Linked DNA regions of Anaeromyxobacter diazotrophicus. The protein of the gene in region 1 binds, or shares a complex with, the protein of each later gene. Links are inferred from orthologs where the notes say so. Each region holds a gene or a part of one and is shown in the gene's direction. Other genes may lie near its edges.

Region 1 (3,073 bases):
CGCCGCTGCCGCCATGGTCGAGCGCCTGTTCGCGGAGCAGATCCTGCGGCTCGCGCCCCCGCGCGCCGCCCCCGCGGCCCCGGCCCGCGCGGCGACCCCCGACCCGGAGCGCGTCACCTGGTTCGCGGGGCCCTCCGAGCGGGAGCCGGCCCCCACCGCTCCCGCCGCCCAGGCCGCCCCGGCCGCCAGGCCGCGGCCCGCGCCGGCCGCCGCCGCCCCCGCGCGCCCGCGCGCCGCCCCGCCCGACCCTGCCCCGCAGCCGGAGGGCCGCCCGGGCGAGCCGCGCCCGCCCCGCATCGTGCGCTTCCCTCCGCGGGAGAAGGTGCCCGCGCCGACGCCGCGGCCGGGCGACCCCGGGACGCCCCCGCCCGCGGCTCCGGAGCCTGCCGCGCGGCGCGCGCCGGCGCGCCCGCCGGCCGCCCGGCGCGCCCCGGCGTCCGGGAGCCGCGCCCTCCGCGTCGGCCTCGCGCTGGCGATGGTCGCGCTCGCCGCGGCGGTCGCCTGGGGGCGCTGGCGCGGCGGGGGCCGGGCGAGCGCGTCCGTGGCGTACGAGGCCGAGGTGGCCGAGGCGCGCCGGCTCCAGCAGGCGGGCCGCCTCGAGGAGGCGATCGCCGGCTACCGGCGGGCGCTCGCGGGGCACGACACGAGCGACGGCGAGGCGGAGCTCGGGCGCATGCTCGCCCAGGCCGCGCAGCCGGCGGCCGCGATCGCGGCCCTCCAGCGCGCGGTGGAGCTGGACGGCGCCAACGCCGGGGCCTATATCGCGCTCGGCGAGGCGCTCCTCGGCGAGCAGCGGGCCGCCGAGGCGCGGGGCGCCTTCGAGCGCTACCTGGCGCTCGAGCCGCAGGGCGGCCGCGCCGAAGAGGTCCGCGCGGCGCTGGAACGGATGAAGTAAACAAAGTGAAAATTCTAGGAATCGAAACGAGCTGCGACGAGACCGCGGCCGCCGTCGTCGAGGACGGCCGGCGGGCGCTCTCGGACGTGGTGGCGACGCAGATCGAGCTGCACCGGCGCTGGGGCGGGGTGGTGCCCGAGCTGGCGAGCCGCAACCACGTCATGCAGGTCCTGCCGGTCGTGGACGAGGCGCTCACCCGCGCCGGGGTCTCGCCGGCGGAGCTCGACGGCCTCGCGGTCACGAGCGGCCCGGGGCTCATCGGCGCCCTCCTGGTGGGCGTGCAGGTGGCGAAGGCGCTCGCCGCCGCCTGGGAGAAGCCTCTCGCGCGCGTGAACCACCTCGAGGGCCACCTCGTGGCGAGCTTCCTCGCCGAGCGGCCGCCGGAGTTCCCGTTCCTGGGACTGGTCGTGTCGGGCGGGCACACCTCCCTCTACGCGGCCGAGGGGTTCGGCCGGTACCGGCTGCTCGGCGCCACCCGGGACGACGCCGCCGGCGAGGCGTTCGACAAGGGGGCGAAGCTGCTCGGGCTGCCGTACCCGGGCGGCATCGCCATCGACCGGCTGGCGAAGGAGGGCGACGCGGCGGCGGTGCGCTTCCCGCGCGCGATCGTGCGCGGCAGCGAGCTCGACTTCAGCTTCTCGGGCCTCAAGACGGCGCTCCTCCACCACGTCCGGCGCCACGGCGTCCCCGAGGGGAAGGGGCTCGCCGACCTGTGCGCGAGCTACCAGGAGGCGATCGTGGGGGCGCTCGTCCACAAGCTCTTCCGCGCCGCGCGCACCTACCAGTTCCGGCGGGTGGTCCTGTCGGGCGGGGTGGCCGCCAACAGCCGCCTGCGGGCGGCGGTGGCCGCCCGCGCCGCCGAGTACGAGGACCTCGAGGTGTTCCTGCCGGCCCCGCGGCTCTGCACCGACAACGCGGCCATGATCGCGGTCGCCGGCACGCACGCGCTCGAGCGCGGCGAGCGCGAGGGCCCGGGCCTCCATGCCGACGCCGGGTGGCGCCTGTGAGCGCGGGGTACCCGTCGCCGGCCGCGCTCCTCCACAAGTACGGGCTGCGGGCGAAGAAGAGCTGGGGCCAGAACTTCCTCGGCGACGAGGCCATCCTCGACGACATCGCGCGGCTGGCGGTCGAGGCGCCCGGCGAGCGGGTGGTGGAGCTGGGGGCCGGGCTCGGTCACCTGACGGCCCGGCTGCTGGCCCGGGGTGCCGAGGTCATCGCGGTGGAGCGCGACCGCGACATGGCCGCGGTGCTGCGGGGCGAGCTCGGCGAGCGCATCCGGCTCCTGGAGGCGGACGCGGTGAAGCTCGATTACCGCGCGCTCCACGGGGGCGGGAAGCTGGCGGTGGTCGGCAACCTGCCCTACCACCTCACGAGCCCCATCCTCTTCGCGCTGCTCGACCAGCCGGAGGCGGTGTCGCGGGCGGTGTTCCTCGTCCAGCGCGAGGTGGCCGAGCGGCTCGCGGCCGGGCCCGGGGGGAAGCAGTGGGGCCTCCTCTCGGTCCTCCTGCAGCACCGCGCGGCGGTGACGCTGGAGCGCCGGGTGCCGCGGGGCGCGTTCCTGCCGCCGCCGGAGGTGGAGAGCGCGGTGGTGCGGATCGCCTTCGGGCCGCCGCGCGCGCCGGTGACCGATCCGGCGCGGTTCCGGCGGCTCGTGAAGGCGGGCTTCGCGCAGCGCCGCAAGGTGCTCGCGAACGCGCTCGCCTCGGCCCGCCTCGCGCCGCCCGACGCGCTCGCGGCCGCGCTCGCTGGCGCCGGGATCGACGGGCGGCGGCGCGGCGAGACGCTCACCGTCGAGGAGTGGGCCGCGCTCGAGCGCGCGCTCGGTCCGGCCGGCGCCTCATGACGGGCCGCCCGCCGCGGACGGCGCCGCCCGCGCGGGCGGAGCGGGGCGGCGCAGCCTCGGCGAGAGGATGAGCGCGACCCCGAACAGCGCGAGGTCGACGAAGAGCGACGCCGGGCGGCCCCGCGCCAGGTTCTCCAGGAGGAGCTTCAGCCCGACCAGCCCCAGGAGCGGGTAGGCGAGCCAGCCGGCCTCGCGCCAGGGCTCGAGGCGGCCGGCCCAGGCGAGCAGCAGCACGCCCCCCACCAGCACCGCCGTCCGCAGCGCCGCCGCCAGCGGCGCGTTCACCCCCGGCCCCGGCGCGCCGGCGAGGAGCGGCACCAGCCAGCCCACGGCGA
Region 2 (3,299 bases), on another replicon or contig:
GCGCGCGGCCCACGAGGCGGCGGTGCGCGGCGGGGTGGGCGTGGCGCCCGGCGCGGAGCTGGCCGCGCTGCGCGCCGGGCCGGGCGACGTCCTCCTCGACGCGCTCCTCGGCACCGGGCTCGCGCGCGCCGCCGGCGGCGCCTTCGCGGCGGCCATCGCGCGGCTGGCGGAGCTCCGCGCGGGCGGCGCCAAGGTGCTGGCGGTCGATCTGCCCTCCGGGCTCTCGGCCGACACCGGCCGGCCGCTCGGGCCGTGTGTCCAGGCCGACGCCACGGTCACCTTCGGCTTCCTGAAGCGCGGGCTCGTGCTGCACCCCGGCGCGGAGCTGGCGGGGGCGGTCGAGGTGGTGGACATCGGCCTGCCGCGCGCCGCGGCGGAGGCGGTGCCGCCGACGGCCGAGCTCCTGACGGAGGAGGAGGCGCGGGCGCTCGTGCCGCCGAGGCCCCCGGAGGCGCACAAGGGCGACGCGGGGAGGCTCCTCGTGGTGGCCGGCTCGCCCGGCAAGAGCGGCGCGGCGCACCTCGCGCTGGCGGGCGCGCTGCGCGGAGGGGCGGGGCTCGTCACCCTCGCCGCGCGCGCCGAGGTGCTGCCCTTCGCGCTGGCGGGCCGCCCGGAGGCGATGAGCCTGGCGCTGCCGGGCGAGGGGCCGCTCGGGCCGGGCGACCTCGAGGCGCTCCTCGCCGCCGCGCACGGGATGGACGCGGTGGTGATCGGCCCGGGGATCCCGCGCGGGCCGGAGACCGCCGCCGCGCTGCACGCGTTCCTGGCGCGGGCGCGCCTGCCGGCGGTGCTGGACGCCGACGCGCTGAACGCGCTCGCCGAGCGCCCGGACCTGCTCGCCGCGCTGCCCGCGCCGGTCGTCCTCACGCCGCACCCCGGCGAGATGGCGCGCCTGGCGGGGACCACCATCGCGGAGGTGCAGCGGGATCGCCTGGCCGTCGCGGCGGCGCGGGCGCGCGCCTGGGGCTGCGCCGTGGTGCTGAAGGGGGCGCGGACGGTGGTGGCCGCGCCGTCCGGGGCGCCCGCGATCGTGCCCGCCGGGAACCCGGGCCTCGCCACCGGCGGGACGGGCGACGTGCTGGCGGGGCTCACCGGCGCGCTCCTCGCCGGGCACCTGCCGCCCTTCGACGCCGCGCGCGCCGCCGCCTTCGCGCACGCGCTGGCCGGGGACCTCTGCGCCGCGCGGCTGGGGCAGCGCGGGCTGCTCGCCTCGGACGTCGCCGGCGCGCTCGGCGAGGTCTGGGCGCGGTGGGGCCGGTGATGGCCCCGCCGCCGCGCCACGAGGCGCGCCGCACCACCCGCTCGGCGCGCGCGACGTTCGAGCTGGGCGTGCGGCTCGGCGCCGCGCTCCAGCCCGGCGACGTGGTGGCCCTGGTGGGCGAGCTCGGCGCGGGCAAGACCCAGCTCGTGCGCGGGCTCTGCCGCGGCGCGGGCGTGCCCGACGCCGAGGTCGCGAGCCCCACCTTCGCCATCGTCGCGAGCTACCGCGGCCGGCTCCCGGTGCACCACGCCGACCTGTACCGCCTGGCGGACGAGGACGAGCTCTACGCCACCGGCTTCTCCGAGCTGCCGGGCGGGGAGGGCGCGCTGGTGGTGGAGTGGGCGGACCGCATCCCCGGCGCGCTCCCCGCCGAACGGCTGGAGGTGCGCCTCGAGCACGACGACCGCGCCCCCGGCACGCGCCACCTCACGCTGGTGGGCGTGGGCGAGCGGCACGCGGCGCTGGCGCGGGTGGTCTGAAGGGCGCCGTCGCTGCGCTCGAAGCTCGCCGGCGGGTCCTCTCCCTCTGCCCGCGGAGCTTCGGAAGCGCGCTGGGTCCACCGCTCGCTCGCCCCGCGGAGCTTCCGGGAGGCGCCCTGGCTCCTCCTCTCCCTCGCCCCGCGGAACGGGGAGAGGGCCGGGGCTCATCATTCATCACATCTCGAGGAGGGTATGCATCTCAGCGGCCGTCGGTGGGCTTGGCGGGCCGGCGGACTGCGGGCATAGAGGGGCGCGGCAGGATGGGCGGCCAGGCCCGCGCTGGCGGCCCGGCCTCGGACGCCGGGCGCTCCACGCGCGGCGGAGCCGCGCGTTCGAGACGGTTGCGCGTGCCAGGCTCACGACGGTGCTCTGACGGTGAACCACGGTGCGGCCGGCGGCGGCGCACGCCCCAACGGTGAACGCTTTCGCGCTTGACCGAGTCACGGCTGAATCGCGCGCGCGGCCCGGCAATGCAACAGGATCGCCCGCCAGCGCGCCGCGCCCTGCGCCTGCGGGGTGCTCGGCGCCGTCGAAGGCGAAGTCGGCGGGCACATCACGAGAAGGGCCAGGAGTGGCGGCCAGGGGCCTTCCCGGAGGCTCGAAAAGTGCGTGTTACCTTCGGCGAACACGTACCGGAGGTCTCCATGCCCGACGCCGCGCCAGCTTCCCTCGATACCGTCGCCCTCCTCCACCGCCTGGCCGAGCTGGCCGGCCACGAGCGCCACACCCAGGTCGAGTTCCTGCTCCACCTCGACGTCTTCGACCAGCGCCGGGCTTGGGCCGAGGCCGGATATCCCTCTCTCTGGGAGTGGTGTGTCCGCGCCCTCCACTTGAGCGAGGGCGCCGCCGGTCGGCGCATCGCCGCCATGCGCGTGCTGCGCCGATTCCCCGGGCTCGCGGAGCCGCTGCGCGACGGGCGCCTCTCCCTGTCCACCGCGGCTGTGCTCTCTCCCGTGCTCACGGAGGGGAACTGGGAGGAGCTCGTCGGGCGAGCCGCGTACAAGACGAAGGTGGAGACGGAGCAGCTCGTCGCGTCGCTGCAGCCGCGGCCAGCGCCGCGGGAGGGGCTGCGGCGGCTCCCGAGGCCGGAAAAGGCGCCGGCTACCCTCGCGAAGCCGATCGAGGCGGGCTGCGTCGAGGTCGACGGAGCCGGGGAACGAGCCCCCGCCCTACGGCCCGAGGCGACGTCGGTGGAGCCTCTGACGCTCGAAGGGTCTGCGGCGCAGGCATGCCCGCGGGAGCTTCACGCGGCGCAGTCCGCACCTGCGCGTCGGGCCACGCTCGAGCCGGTCGACGCCGATACCTACTCGCTGCGGGTCACCGTCGACGCCGAGCTGAAGAAGGATCTCGACCAGCTGAAGTCGCTCCTCGCCCACAAGGTCCGGAACGGCGACCTCGGCGCGCTCCTCCGGGAAGCGGTGAAGTGCGCGCTGGAGAAGCATGGCAAGCGCCGGGGCGCCGTCGAGCCCTCCCGGAAGCGAAACATCACCGCGCCGGCGGAGAATGCACCCCCTCCGACCCCTGGCGAGCGCGAGCCCATCCCGGCCGCGGTGCGGCGG

Evidence for each region.
Region 2: the proteins of tsaD (region 1) and tsaE are in contact, whole or in part, in a crystal structure (PDB 6N9A), measured with the Thermotoga maritima proteins. The link is inferred for Anaeromyxobacter diazotrophicus from one-to-one orthologs. Residues at the interface, in WP_004082750.1 of Thermotoga maritima: Cys10, Asp11, Arg49, His50, Leu82, Gly84, Gly135, Gly136, Glu154, Thr155, Leu156, Asp157, Asp158, Ser159, Glu162, Asp165, Lys166, Arg169, Leu170, Tyr175, Lys213, Thr214, Leu217, Tyr218, Gln221, Arg222, Asn324; in WP_004082108.1 of Thermotoga maritima: Leu37, Gly38, Lys46, Lys57, Val59, Lys60, Ser61, Thr63, Phe64, Thr65, Leu66, Met67, Val69, Pro71, Tyr82, Arg83, Leu84, Asp86, Asp88, Phe89, Asp93, Ile128, Asp130, Glu131, Arg134.

Annotation. Positions count from the first base shown.
Region 1 is NZ_BJTG01000003.1:445,163-448,235, forward strand. Bases 128-2,901 are described here. They hold tsaD (tRNA (adenosine(37)-N6)-threonylcarbamoyltransferase complex transferase subunit TsaD), read left to right. Parts: upstream 128-900; coding sequence 901-1,902; downstream 1,903-2,901. Other genes in these bases: HWY08_RS07990 (DUF4388 domain-containing protein), read left to right, coding at 128-895; rsmA (16S rRNA (adenine(1518)-N(6)/adenine(1519)-N(6))-dimethyltransferase RsmA), read left to right, coding at 1,899-2,738; HWY08_RS08005 (hypothetical protein), read right to left, coding at 2,733-2,901. In the rest of the region: more of HWY08_RS07990, read left to right, coding at 1-127; more of HWY08_RS08005, read right to left, coding at 2,902-3,073.
Region 2 is NZ_BJTG01000004.1:236,245-239,543, forward strand. The notes cover bases 1-3,000. They hold tsaE (tRNA (adenosine(37)-N6)-threonylcarbamoyltransferase complex ATPase subunit type 1 TsaE), read left to right. Parts: upstream 1-1,260; coding sequence 1,261-1,740; downstream 1,741-3,000. Other genes in these bases: HWY08_RS09635 (NAD(P)H-hydrate dehydratase), read left to right, coding at 1-1,261; HWY08_RS09645 (HNH endonuclease), read left to right, coding at 2,385-3,000. Also shown: more of HWY08_RS09645, read left to right, coding at 3,001-3,299. UniProt on the Escherichia coli protein: Required for the formation of a threonylcarbamoyl group on adenosine at position 37 (t(6)A37) in tRNAs that read codons beginning with adenine.